Regions from separate parts of the Methylocystis sp. NC52PC genome, predicted to be linked through region 2. Evidence: predicted binding sites of a transcription regulator. Region 2 holds the regulator's gene; the other holds the start of a gene.
What was found. Region 2 encodes LexA, which represses DNA repair genes until DNA is damaged. Its sites were predicted from a motif close to TGTTCNNNNTGTGTTCNG; they were not measured.

Region 1: the regulator LexA is predicted to act here: its motif matches at 4,685-4,702, upstream of ACETII_RS07055 (ATP-dependent helicase).

What each region holds. Positions count from the first base shown of each region.
Region 1 is NZ_CP170127.1:1,063,452-1,070,544, forward strand. It holds gene ACETII_RS07025 (HdeA/HdeB family chaperone) at 1-206, opposite strand, end outside; gene ACETII_RS07030 (hypothetical protein) at 481-660, opposite strand; gene ACETII_RS07035 (AraC family transcriptional regulator) at 793-1,833, shown strand; gene ACETII_RS07040 (hypothetical protein) at 1,902-2,627, opposite strand; gene ACETII_RS07045 (M15 family metallopeptidase) at 3,068-3,682, shown strand; gene ACETII_RS07050 (class I SAM-dependent methyltransferase) at 3,759-4,589, opposite strand; gene ACETII_RS07055 (ATP-dependent helicase) at 4,723-6,816, shown strand; gene ACETII_RS07060 (hypothetical protein) at 6,871-7,093, opposite strand, start outside.
Region 2 is NZ_CP170127.1:2,515,455-2,522,547, reverse strand. It holds gene ACETII_RS14155 (ComEC/Rec2 family competence protein) at 1-1,504, shown strand, start outside; gene lexA (transcriptional repressor LexA) at 1,623-2,333, opposite strand; gene ACETII_RS14145 (L,D-transpeptidase family protein) at 2,798-3,967, opposite strand; gene ACETII_RS14140 (acetyl-CoA carboxylase carboxyltransferase subunit alpha) at 4,162-5,127, opposite strand; gene ACETII_RS14135 (alpha/beta fold hydrolase) at 5,297-6,163, shown strand; gene ACETII_RS14130 (TolC family protein) at 6,164-7,093, opposite strand, start outside.

The DNA.
Region 1 (7,093 bases), 1.5 Mb from region 2:
TTGCCAAGCCCGTTGTACCATCCGCTGTACCATACGGTCAGATAGTCGGCGTCCTCCTGATAGGTGTTCGCCAGCTGGTCGCAAGTCAGAGCCTGGACGTCGATATAGCCATCTTTATCGGCGTATGCGGACAATTCGGTCGTCGCCATGGCGGACCCGCCGGCGGCAAACAGCATTGCGCAGCAAAGAGCGGCTTTCATTTTCATTGAAACCTCCAAGTTCGTTTGGGTCGCAGTCGTAGATTTATCGTCATGATGCTGGACAAGGATTCATTCAAACCCGCTTGCACAACGTTTCGATTACGCTTCTCACCGAGCGCGCGTCGCCCCCTTGCTACTTTATGTTGTGTCACAGCAGGAAAGGGACGCCTTTGGAATGGCCGTCCGCCCCGGCGCCCAAGCGTACCGCGATGCGCCAACGCTTCTCGCGCATGCCGCGCGAGACGCAGGGGCGCGAGATTTTCCCCGCGCCCTCAAATCCTTACCACCTGCGGTAAACGGCCCGCGGCGCGTAAACCGGCCGACCCGTCACCACCGCGCCGCGAGGACCGGCGCATCCTGCACGATAAACGCCGCGCGCGCACACCACGGCGTTAGCTTGAGGCGCGAACGCCGCGAGGCTCGCGATCGCAGCAAGCACGAACACGGTATATTTCAACATCGGATTACTCCCTTGCTCGTTCTCATTGTCGCTTCGGACACTGATGCGAGCTCCAGCGTCCGGCGTTGGCATACAGAATCAGCTTGCAGAATCAGCTTGACCATAACTTTTTTTGCGGCAAACTGTTAAAGAATGTCGGACAATTGCATCAGAGCCGCGGATGCATCCCAGAGGTTGGGGCCTCTGACGGGAATTCCCGACCTTCTCGCTGATTTCGGGCGCGGGACTGAGGAAGTTGTCGCTGGCCTCGGGATAGCCACGGGCGTCTTCGACGACCCGGACAATCGTGTGCCTTTCGCATTGGCGGGCAGGTTGATAAAGCGGTGCGTCGATGTCACAGCGTGTCCCCATGTGGGGCTCATTCTCGGTTCGCGACACGATCATCGCTCGTTGGGGTTGGCGGGGAAGGTTATGCGGAACTCGCCGGATCTGGGTTCGGCGCTTTCAAATTTCTGCGCGCTTCAGGATGCGAACTCTCGCGGCGCCGCCGTCTATCTGCGCAGAGCGGGTGACGTCTTTGTGTTCGGTTATGGCATCTACGATCCGGCCGCCGTCGCTCACGAGCAAGTCTATTCTCTTGCTTTAGCTATGGGCGTCAATATCGTCCACGCGCTTACCGAAGGGGCGGTCGAGCCGGTCGAGACGCTTCTTTCGAGCCGCCGGCCCGCCGATGTCGAACCCTATCAGTCCATCTTGAAGTCGCCCGTTCGGTTCGACCAACAGGAGACTGGCATTGTCCTCCATCGCGCGTCGATGGCGGCCCCGATCCCGGGAGCGTCGTCGCAGGAGCTCGCGCGGCTGAGAGAGCGCATCGCGTTGCTTTCGCCCGCTTCGGATCACGTCTGGACGGATCGCGTGAAGCACGCTGTAAGACCGCTCCTGCTTGAAGGAGAAGCAACGACCGCCAGCATGGCCAGGCTCCTCAACCTCAATGTGAGAACGCTCTCGCGCCGCCTCGAAACGGAAGGAACGACCTTTCAGCGCATTTTGGAAGGCGTGCGTTATTCAATCGCTCGGGAGCTGCTCGAGGTCACGCTCCTGCCAATCGGCGACATCGCTGGCGCGCTTGCCTATACGGAGCATTCGAGCTTCTCCGACGCCTTCCGCAGGTGGAGCGGCGTCACGCCCTCCGAATGGCGCGAGAAGAGCCGCGTCTCGGAAATCGCACGCTAAGAGCAGGCCCCGACCAGGGACGACGGCGAGCGTGAGACACGCGAGCGGCGTGAACAGGTCGAGAGTCGTTAGCGTGCGGCCGATCGTTCTTCTGCTTGCTCCGGTCCGAGCTGAGGAAAGAAGCTTCCGCCGGCATGTTCGACAGCCGCCTCGGCCAAGAGATCGCGCCACATCCGATAGGGATCGTCAAACACTGCTTGACCCAGATCTTTCTCGACGATCGCCGACGCCAAGAATTTGAGGCCGTCGGGGATCGTAAGCGCATTTTCCAAATAGAGCAGGCGAACCCCAAGGGCTTCGCGGCCCATCACCGACATGGCCGCTGCTATCTCGATATTATCACGCCGGCCCTGGCCCGGGCCACAGACGCCGACGAAACACTGCCGCCAATGGTCCGGATCGCTGTCGTCCCGAAACGCCTGGAAACTACGTCTGAGCGAGTCAAAAGCCGCTTGACCAACGGCTCTGATGACTTCTTCGAGCTCCCCCTTGACCCGCCGTAAGGCGGCCGGAAGTTGATCATGCGTCGCCGCCTGGCCGGAACACCAGAGATCGGACAGATCTCGTAGTTCAGTCAAAACGACCCGCGCTGGAATGGCCAATTCGACAGGCAGTTCAGCGGAAACCCGCTCGATGGCCTGGCCTAGCGCTGCGTTCAGCCGCATTGCCGCCTGCAGCGCCAAGTCGGCATCCTGGCGCCGCACCAGCTGGCCCCAGGTCCCGTGGGCGCCGAGGACGGCATGCATCAATCCTTTTGCCTTCGGAAGCATCTCGACCGGCTGATAGCGCTTCACGAGCTCGCCGCATTCGACGCGCCAGATCTCGCCAGTTCCGATCAGGGTGAGCGCGGCAAGCGGAAGCTCCGCCAAGAGCTGATCGCGATTGGCGCCATAAAGCGCACGGAAGGTCAAATTGAGGCTCGCGACGGGATCGAGGGGACCGTCCGCTTGACCGGATTGCGGAGGAAAATCCGCTGATGCGCCAGCATTCATGCATTAACTCCCACCCCAAAGGGAAGATGGAATAAGGCCCGACTTTTAGGCGATTGCAACACTATTCGACCCGAAACTGTGCGCTGTGGGCATGTCTTGTGGAAGCCTCGCAGCGGCGCAGCGTGAATTAATGTGGCGCGTGCGAGCGGTGTTTGACAGATTCCAAGCGAAGGAAAGATCGCGACATGTGGCTATGGAATGAAAAGGCCCCGACAACAGCCGTCTTGCTTGCGGCGTTAGCAATGTCGGCCTCCTTCGCAACGCAAGCCCAAACGCCACAGGCGAGCTATGGCCCGATACCCGACCATGTATGGAGCTATATGCAGGGCCGGTCCTGGCGGCCAGACCTGCCCTGCGCCCAGCGTGGGGATCTCGTGCTGATGCGCATTCCTTACCGGAATTTTCACGGGGAGACGCAAACGGGCGAAATGGTCGTGGCGCGCAAGGTCGCTGCGCAGGTCGCCGAAATCTTCGCGGAAATTTACAGAAGCGGCAAATTCCGCATCTTCCAAATGCGTCTCATAGACGACTTCGACGCTGATGACGACAAGTCGATCGCGGCGAACAACACGAGCGGCTTCAATTGCCGGCTGACCGATCACGGCGGGCTTTCGAAGCATGCGCTCGGCCTCGCGATCGATATCAACCCGGTGCAAAACCCCTACCGAGAAGGAAGTTCGACCGCCCCAGAGGCTGGCAGGGCTTACGACCAGCCAGACGAGCGGCGCAGCGACATTTTGGGGATCATAACCGAAGGCGACGTCGTTACCCGGGCCTTTGCGCGACGCGGGTGGTCATGGGGCGGAAGATGGAAACACACGGTCGATTACCAGCATTTTTCCTTTGGCGGCCATTGACTATGCCGTCGAGGCGCGAGCGCTCGTTTTTGTTATATTTAGAGCCGGCGATTGATCGCGCTTTCGCACTTTGCGCCTATCCCGCTGCTTGATTCTGCGCCGTGCAAACAGCGTAGTAATCATAGAGGGGCGACGTCAATTCGCGGCCGGGCCAGTAAGCCCGATGGAGATCGGCTAGGGTGGCGGTCTCGATCACCCTGAACCCGCAGGAGGCTCCGAGCGCCTCGGGGTCGTTGATCCCATAGGTCCAAGGCGCTCCCATCGCCGCAAAACGCTGGACCACATCGGCTATCTCCGGGTCGCCCGTCCTGCCTTCAATCACCGCCTCGGCCAAATAATCAAAGGAGATCGTACAGCTTCGAACATTGCGCGCAAGGGCGGCAAGGACTTGCCGGACCGATTGGTCGCTCAGATACATGCTGTTTCCCTCCCATATGACAAAAGTGGAAAGGGCGACGTTGAAGTCACGGCATGTCAGCCGATCGATGATCGAGCCAGTCAGGTAGTCGCCGCTTATGAATGTCGTATTCGGGTCGATGTTACGCTCTTCGAGCCTGGCTTTCTTGAAGGCCTGGATCCCAGGGGCGTCGATTTCGAAGAAGACGACGCCGGGCGCCGCCATCCTCTGCGGCCTTGTGTCGAGGCCGGCGCCCAGAATCACCACTTGGCGGCATCCCTGTCGCAATTGTTGATCGAGCTTATCGTCGAAATATCGCGTTCTAAGCCTCACATTGTTCCTTATCGGGGGGAAGGACCGAGAAATATTCGCTGCCGCCTTTTTTGATTCCTCGTCGAGAAACAGGCCGACGAACCGGTCATGATAAAGCGGATGCGGTTCCCCGTTCTCTTCATTGCGGAATTCCGCCACGACAAAGGCCGTGCCTTCGACAGTGTGAATCTGTGTCATCCCGGGCCCTTTCAATTCGACTCGCGAAGGATCGCGCCGGGGGCGCCGGACCCCTTCAAGCCATAGCGTAGCGATGAGCAGCGCGCCGTCTTATTGCGAACAAAACAAGAAAAGACACAAAATGCTCCTGCAAATGGGTGATTCGCACTTGTCTCACGGCCATCTCGACAAACTCAATAGCGAACAGCGGCGCGCCGTCGAGCACGGCCTGGAGGCGCAGGGCAGGATCGACTGCCCGCCCCTGCTCGTCATCGCGGGCGCTGGCTCGGGGAAGACCAATACGCTCGCCCATCGCGTCGCCCATCTCGTCGCCAATGGCGCGGATCCGCGCCGCATTCTGTTGCTGACTTTTTCGCGCAGAGCGGCAATGGAGATGACGCGGCGCGTCGAGCGAATTTGCGGCGATGCGCTCGCCTCGAAGGGACGAGCCAGGGAAGCAAAGGGAGCGATCCTGCCTTGGGCCGGCACTTTCCACGGCGTCGCCGCTCGGCTGCTGCGGGAATATGCGCTCCAGATTGGGCTCGATCCATGTTTCACCATCCATGATCGAGAGGATTCAGCCGATCTCATTAATTTGGTTCGTCACGAGCTTGGCTTTTCGAAGACCGAACGGCGTTTCCCGACCAAGGGAACGTGCCTTTCCATTTACTCGCGATGCGTCAACGCCGAAGCGGACATCGACGCCGTCCTGACGACGTCTTTTCCCTGGTGCGCAGGTTGGCGCGAGGAGTTGAAGCGGCTTTTCGAAGCCTATGTCGAGGCAAAGCAGGCTCAGAACGTGCTCGACTACGACGATTTGCTGCTCTACTGGGCCGAGATGACGAACGACCCCATTCTCGCGGCCGAGATGGGCAGGCGCTTCGATCACATTTTGGTCGATGAATATCAAGACACCAACGCCGTTCAGTCGTCTATTCTTCTTGCCTTGAAGCCCGACGGACGCGGGGTGACGGTCGTCGGCGACGACGCGCAGTCGATCTATTCGTTCCGCGCGGCGACGGTTCGCAACATTCTCGATTTCCCCGCGCGCTTCGATCCGCCGGCCAAAATCGTCACTTTGGAACGCAATTATCGCTCGACGCAGCCGATATTGGCGGCGGCAAACGCCGTTATCGACCTTGCGCGCGAACGCTTTGCCAAGAACCTTTGGACCGAACGGAATTCTGGCGGACGGCCATTGCTTGTCGTGGTCGGCGACGAAGCCGATCAGGCCCGCTACGTCGTCGAGCGGGTCCTCGACAATCGGGAGGCTGGCGCCGCCTTGAAGCAGCAGGCGGTGCTGTTTCGGACATCGCATCACAGCGGGCCGCTGGAAGTGGAGCTGACCCGCCGGAACATCCCCTTCGTCAAATTCGGCGGGCTGAAATTCTTGGACGCGGCCCATGTCAAGGATCTGCTCGCGCTGCTGCGCTTCGTCGAGAACCCGCGCGATCGCGTCGCAGGCTTTCGCTTGATGCAGCTCCTGCCCGGCATGGGGCCAAGCACGGCGACGCGACTTCTCGACGGCATGAAGGAAGGTGCGGATCCGCTGGCGGCGCTCGCGGCCGTGACCGCGCCCGCGCGCGTCGGCGCCGACTGGCCCCTGTTCCTGGCTTTGATCGACCATCTCAAAGCCGGCGCGGCGGGTTGGCCGGCTGAAATCGGATATTGCCGGGAGTGGTACGAGCGGCAGCTCGACCGCATCTACGACGACGCGGCGACGCGGCGCGCCGATCTGGTCCAGCTCGAGCAGATTGCGAGCGGCTACCCGTCGCGGGAGCGCTTTCTGACCGAATTGACGCTCGACCCGCCGGACGCGACGAGCGACGAAGCCGGGCCGCCCCATCTCGACGAAGACTTCCTCATCCTCTCGACGATCCATTCAGCCAAGGGGCGGGAGTGGAAATCAGTTTTTCTCCTCAACGTGGTCGACGGCTGCATTCCGTCGGATCTCGCGACAGGAGCGTCGGCGGAAATCGAGGAGGAGCGCCGCCTGCTCTACGTCGCCATGACCAGAGCGAAAGACGATCTTCACCTCGTCGTCCCGCAACGATTCTATACGCACGGCCAGCACCCGCGCGGGGATCGCCATGTCTATGCGTCTCGCACGCGTTTCATAACAGAAGAGATTCTGCCTTTGCTAGAAGTCGTGTCCTGGCCGACGCCCACGCCACAAGCCGCCGAGGCGAGGTCCGCGCGGAGCGTAAGAATAGACGTCGGCGCAAAAATGCGCGGCATGTGGCGGTGAAGGATCGCTGCGTGGAAGCTGCACAATAGCGGTTGCGGCTCTCTCTCCTGGCGATCAGGGCATCGTCCATTCTTGCAGAAGCTTTTCGGTTTTCACGATGCGAGCAAAGCAGGAAAGGGGCATAAGCGAATTGGAGCGCGACGCCGAGATTTCGTCGACATCGGCCGCACCCAGGGGCACGGCGTCGCTGACGACAATCATGGGATGTCCCGTCAGAAAGCTGTCGATCGCCGTCTCCATGACAAGGCCTTCCAGATCATCGCTAACCAGAATGAGC
Region 2 (7,093 bases):
CATCGGCGACGACGCCGGCGCCATTGCGGCGGCGATGGTGACCGGCAAACGCGATTTCCTGTCCGAGCACGCCAAGGACCTGATCCGTCGAGCCGGAATTTTTCATATCGTCACAATTTCAGGCATGCAGATGACGCTCGTCGCCGGCATCTTCTTCGTCGGCTTTCGTCGCCTGCTCGCCGCGTCGCAGACGCTCGCGCTCAATTACCCCATTAAGAAGTGGGCGGCGGCGCTCGCCATGGTCGGAGCCGTTCTCTACGACATCGGCACGGGCTCGCGCGTCGGCACGGAGCGCGCGCTCGTCATGACGCTGATCATGCTCGCGGCCGTTCTCTTCGATCGTCCGTCGCTTTCGATGCGCAATCTCGCGCTCGCCGTCTTCTTTGTCGTCGCCTTCGAGCCCGAGGCGATCCTGGGCGCGAGCTTCCAGCTTTCCTTCGCCGCCGTCGCGGCGCTCATCGCCGTCTATGAATGGCGCGGCGCGGCACTGGCGCGAAGCCATGCCAAGCGTCCGATGATCTCCGCGCCGGGCCGCTTTTCGGAATGGCGGGAGGCCCTCCTCGATCGTCTGCTGCACGGGCCCGGCGCGCCGCTCGTCGCAACGCTTTGCGCGACGTCCGCCACCGCCTCCTTCATGGCCTATGATTTCCACGAACTCAGCCCCTATGTGCTGATCGGCAATCCGCTCACTCTGGCCATCATCGAATTTTTCGCCGTGCCCTGCGCGCTGCTCGGCGCGGCGCTGTACCCTTTCGGCCTCGACGGCCTCGTTTGGCGCTGGCTCGAGATGGGCATTCATCTCGTCACCTGGCTCGCCGGGCTCATCGCCAGCGCGCCGGGGGCCAGCCTGCAGGTGAAGGCTTTTGCGCCCTGGGCGATCGTCTTTCTCGCCCTCGCCGTCCTCTCCGCCGTGCTGTGGCGGACATGGGCGCTGCGCGCGAGCGCCATTCCCTTGGCCCTCATCGGGCTCATCGGCGCAAAGAGCGGCGCAGGCTTCGATCTGGCGGTGGCGGGGACGGGAGACGCCGCAGCGATCCGCCTGCCTTCGGGCGAACTGGCGCTGCTCGGCAAGAAACCCGGCGCCTTCGCCGCTGAACAATGGCTGCGCGCCGACGCCGACGGCCGCGCGGCCGCTGAGGCGAGAGGCGGGATCGCCTGCGACGATTACGGCTGCGTTGGCCGTCTCGTGGACGGGCGCTTCGTGGCGCTCGTTTCCGCGCGCGCGGCTTTCCTCGAAGATTGCGCTCGGGCGGCGATCGTCGTCACGCCGCTGCGGGCGCCGGAAGGTTGCGCCGCGCCGCTCATTATCGACCGGATCAGGCTCGCCGAAACAGGCGCGGTCTCGTTGCGCTTCCCGAAGGAAGGCGGCGCCCTGTGGACGACGGCGCGCGGCGTCGACGAGGATCGCCCGTGGTCTCCTCGCCCGCAGCAAACGGTCAAACTCGCCGCCGCGCCCGAGGATGAGGAGAGCGACGAGGCGGAGCTAGCGGAATCGATGGAGTGAAGCGACTCGCGGCTATGGCGCGGTTTTCGATCTCCTCGCCGCTTGCGATGCGTAGTTATGTGCGAGCCGGGAAAGCCTCGGCCCATGGCAAGCTCCCGCGCACGCGATGCCGCTCCGGTCAATATTTTCGCAGCAGGCTCACGAGCTTCCCCTGGATTCGCACCTTGTCGGGTCCAAAGATCCGGGTCTCATAGGCGGGGTTGGCCGCCTCCAGCGCGATGGAGGCGCCGCGTTTGCGCAGGCGCTTCAGCGTCGCTTCTTCATCCTCGATCAGCGCCACGACAATGTCGCCGGTGTCGGCGTGGTCCTGCTTCTTGATGATGACCGTGTCGCCGTCGAGAATGCCGGCCTCGATCATCGAGTCGCCGCGCACTTCGAGCGCGAAATGTTCCCCATTGGACAGCATGTCAGGCGGAAGGCTGATCGTATGGCTGCGGCTCTGGATCGCTGAAATCGGCGTGCCCGCGGCAATGCGGCCCATGACCGGGATGGCGACCGGCTGATTCCCCTCCTCCTCACGCTCGGCAAGGGGGCGCACGCGGCCGAGATTGCCTTGAATCACCGATGGGGCGAATTTGCCTCCGCGGGCGCCGCCCCCGCTCCGCGGCGTCGCGGACTCCGGCAGGCGCAGCACTTCGAGCGCGCGGGCGCGGTTGGGCAGGCGGCGGATGAAGCCGCGCTCCTCGAGCGCCAGAATGAGCCGATGGATGCCGGATTTGGACCGGAGGTCGAGCGCGTCCTTCATCTCGTCGAAAGACGGCGGGACGCCCGTTTCTTTCAACCGCTCGTGAATGAAACGGAGCAGATCACTCTGCTTTCTCGTCAGCATGAAACGCCCCTGTCCGCGGAAGAACCGCCCGCGCGTCGACCGATCAAGGTCCCGACCCCGCGCTACAAACAAATCATGAACACCTTAGACGTTCTCTTTGCGTTCCGCAAGCACAAATGGGGGAGGAGCGCGCGAAGACCCCGCCGCTGTTGGAGCGGATTTTGCTAAATTCCGAGCGCGTAAATCGCGTCGGCGCGGTCCTTTCCAGCATGGCGGGGAGGCCTCGGCGGGCGAAGGGGCGCGGAGCCGTCGACCTTTCCTTGAACGCGCCGCCGGCAAAGCCTATGTTGGACGAGCGACGGTCCTAAATCGGGTGGCAGGCGCTTCAAGTCTGTGGAGGGGTGCTCGTCCTCCCCGTCGCACGCCCCGCTCCTTCGCGCCCTCGTCCTGGCGTCGCCTGGCGCCGTGCCCGGACAGCTGTCACGGGCGGACTTCTGTCACGGCAGGGCGCCGGGGCCGCCCCTCTATTTCTTCAGCTTCAGCGCGCGTTTGATGGACGACGTCGGTCCGTCCTCGGCCGTCGCCGCGAGCGCCGACATCTCGCGGCGCGTGTCCGCCGAAAGCGCCCGCGCGACGCTCGTCGCCTCCGCCGGGCGGGTCGGCGCCGCGGCCTTGGCGGCCGCCATGGTCACGACAGGCGACTTCGACGCGATCTGAGCGCCTTTGCCGCGCCCCGTCTTGTCGTCGAGCGCAATCTCTTCCGGCGGCGCGACTGCCTCCGGGCGGCTCGTTTCGGCGACCTTGGAGAGGAAGCTCGGATGCATGCCGCCATCCTGATAGACGACGCGCACCGGCTTTACGCTTTGCGACAGCTCGGCAATTTTCTCTTCGTCCTTGGCGGACTTGGCCGAGACGCTCGCCACGATCTCGGGGTCCTGCTTCAAGGGCGGACAGGCCGCGAGCGGGTCCATGCGGCCGTCCGCCGCGGCGTTGAAGACATAGCGGCGGCCGCAGAAGGCGACCTCCGGCTCCATCTTCGTCACCTCGAAGTGATCGCTGCCTTCCTTGAGGTTCCTCCAAAAGCCGATATTCGAATCGAGGCGGTGCTTGGCCAGATTTTCGGCCGTCATGCGGAAGGGAAGGGACTGCATCTGAATGGACTGCTGGCCGCCCTCGAAGGACGCGCGGGCGATGGCGTAGATCTCGGCGATTTGCGCATCGGTCATGGAGAAGCAGCCGGCCGAGGAGCAGGCGCCATGCACCATGATCGTGCCGCCCGTATGGCCGAGCGCCTTGTCGAGCTGGTTGGGGTAGCCGACGTTGAAGGACAGGTAATAGGAGGAGTTCGGATTCATCTGCGCCGGGGTGATGGAATAGAAGCCCTCCGGCACCTGGCGATCGCCCTCCCGCGTCTTCGGCCCCAGCTGGCCCGACCAGCGGCACATGGGGAAGGTTTTGAGGTGGACGTATTTGCCATCCGACCCCATTTTCCAGATCTCGAGCTCCGCCTCTTTTTTATAGGCGCGAATCAGCATCGGCGCGTCCTTGCTGGTGCCGAGCTTCTCCATTAAGGCGAGCGTCTCGCGCGGAACCGGCGCAAGCGAGCGATGCGACAGGCCGCTGTCGTTGCAGGCGGCGAGGGACAGCGCGGCGAAAGCGACGGCCGCGGCCGGCTTCAAGACCCGAAATGTCATGCGCTCAAGCTCCCCTCTCGCGTCCCGGCCCGCCGGTCACGCCGAGCCGATGTCTATCCGATCCAGCGTAAGCCAATCCTTACCAAGGGCTCGGGACGTAGAAACACAGTGTGCTGCTTAGTCCCGACATTGGGCGATATGGTGTCCGTGGCGCCAGCGCGGGGGTCTGAAACCGCGCATTTTAGCGAACGCGGTTAACGCTTCTCGTCAAGCTTACGGCCCATATTGAGAAATTTTTCGGCGCGGGCGTTGCGCAGTTGCTCGCGGGAGAGGTTCGTCAGCCTGGAAAGCTCCGACCAGACCGCGTCGCCCACGGCTGAGATCGCGGCGGGCGGATCGCGATGGGCGCCGCCGGCCGGCTCTGTGACGATCAGATCGATGATGCCAAACTTCAGCAGATCCTGGGCCGTGATCTTCATGCTCGTCGCCGCGTCCTGGGCCTTGGCCGAATCGCGCCACAGGATCGAGGCCGACGCCTCGGGGGAGGCGACGGTGTAGACTGCATGCTCCAGCATCAGCACCTTGTTCGCCGCCGCGATGGCGATGGCGCCGCCCGAGCCGCCCTCCCCGACCACGACCGCGACATTGGGAACGCCGAGCTGGAGCGAGGCGTCCGTCGAGCGGGCGATCGCCTCGGCCTGCCCGCGCTCCTCCGCGTCAATGCCCGGAAAGGCGCCGGCCGTGTCCACGAGCGAAATCACCGGCAGGCCGAAACGATCGGCAAGCTCCATGAGGCGCACCGCCTTGCGATAGCCCTCGGGCCGCGCCATGCCGAAATTGTGATGCAGGCGGCTCGCCGTATCCGAGCCCTTTTCCTGACCAATGATGCAGACGGGCTCGCCCCGCAAGCGGCCGAACCCGCCCACGATGGCGGAGTCCTCGCCGAAAAACCGGTCGCCGGCGAGCGGCGTGAATTCGGAGACGAGCTGTTTGACGTAATCCGAGAAATGCGGCCGCTGCGGATGGCGTGCGACTTGGATCTTCTGCCAGGGCGTCAGGCCGGCGTAGAGATCGGCGAGCGCCTTGGCGGCTTTGGCCTCCAGCTTGGTCAATTCCTCGGCGATCGAGACGCCCTCGCCTTTCTCGGCCAGCGCGCGCAGCTCCTCCACCTTGGTTTCGAGTTCGGCGACGGGCTTTTCGAAATCGAGATAGGAGCGCATGGACGAGGGGTGTTCCTTCAAGCGTTCGAGGCCGCTTTTGTCGGCTCGGGCGGGCGCAAACTCGCCGCTCGGGGCGGCGAAGTCAAGGAAGGGGACTAATGCGGGAAAGCGCAATTTTGCTCGCCGGCCCGCGCCTTGTAGAAAAGGTCAAAGGAAAAGGAGCCGCCGCTTGAGCTCGACCCGACCGGCTGAAAGCCGCTTCATCGCCGCCGCCGATGGCCTGCGCCTGCATTATCTCGATTACCCCGCGCCCGACGCGACGCGTCTGCCGCTCGTCTGCCTTCCCGGCCTGGCGCGCACGGCGGACGATTTCTGGCGCGTGGCCGAGACGACCGCGGACCGGCGCGTGCTCGCCCTCGACTATCGCGGACGCGGGCGCTCGGCGTGGGATACGGACTGGCGCCATTACGACCTCGACGTCGAGCAGGCGGATATTTTCGCCGTTCTCGCCGACGCGGGCGTGACGGAGGCGGCGTTTCTCGGGACCTCGCGCGGCGGGCTGCATACGATGCGCATCGCCAAGGCGCGACCCGCGCTGGTGCGCGCGGCGATCCTCAACGACATTGGCCCCAAGGTCGAAAAGGAGGGGCTTTTGCGCATCAAGCGCTATGTCGGCAAGTTGCCGCCGCTCTCGCGCCTATCCGAGGCGGTCGCGCTGATGCGCATGACCGCAGCGCCGCAATTTGCCGGCGTGAGCGCCGAGGAATGGGAAACCTACGCGCGTCAGACCTTTGTCGAGACGGAAAGCGGCGTCGAGCTGCGCTACGACCCGGCGCTCAACCACACGCTCGACGTCGTCACGCCCGACGCGCAATTCGAAGAATTCTGGGAGCCCTTCGCCGTGCTCGCCCGCGTACCGATCCTCGCCCTGCGCGGCGAGACGAGCGACATTCTCTCCGTCGAGGTTTTCGACGAAATGGCCCGCCGCGCGCCGCTTCTCGAGCGCCACACCGTCCCCGGACAGGGCCATGCGCCGCTGCTCCTCGATCAGCCGACGCTCGACCGCATCAAGGTCTTCCTCAACGCCTGTCCCTGATCAGGGCGCATATCCCTGCGCCTGATTGAGCCGCGAGATGGCCGCGCCGACGGCGACGGCCGCCGCCGCCTGCGATCGCTGCGCGTCGAGCTGAAGCTGACGGATGCGGTAGAAATCGAGGCCGCCGATCTCGCCGAGCGCGAAGGCTTTGCGCGACAGCTCGAATTGCTCATTGGCGACGGCGAGCCTTTGGTTGGCGAGGCCCGCGGCGCGGCGCGCGGCGGCGAGATTGGCGCGCGCCGCCGCGATGTCGGCGAGCACGACGCGCTTGGCCTTCTCGTAATCGGCGGCGGCGCGGGTCATCTCCGCGATGGCCTCCGCCCGGCGCGGCTCCTGGCGGCCGTCCGTCGGCAAAGGAATGCGCACGCGCACGCCGACCGTCGTGGCGTCGGTCCGCTGGTCGGTGATCGGCTGCGAAAGATCGGTCGAATATTGCCGATTATGCTCCTGCCGGCCGAAGACGGCGACGTCGGGACTGTCGATCGGCGTCGCCTCGACGAGCTGGAGCTGCGCCTCGGCGCGGCGCAGCGCGGCGATCGGCGTGCGCAAGGCCGGATGGTCCTCTATCGGGCAGGCGGGCTTCAGGGTTTCGAGCGTTCCGTCGGGCGGCGCGCCGCCGGTGAGCGCCTCATAGTTCACGCGCGCCACCTTTACGGCGCCCTCCGCCTGCGCGAGCTCCGTTTCGGCGGCGAGCAATTCGTTTCTCGCCAGCAGCGCGTCGGCCTGGGCGGCGTCGCCGAGTTCGACGCGCCGCGTCATATCGGCGCCGATCTCGCGCGCCGTCGCCACGCGGTTACGCGCCACGCCCGCCTCGCGCGCCGCGCGCTGGGCGTTCCACCAGGCGTCGCGCAAGAGGCCCGCGACCTCGAGGCGCCTGAGCGCAATGCGCTCCTCGACCTCGATGGCGCCCGTGGCGACGGTCGTCTCCAT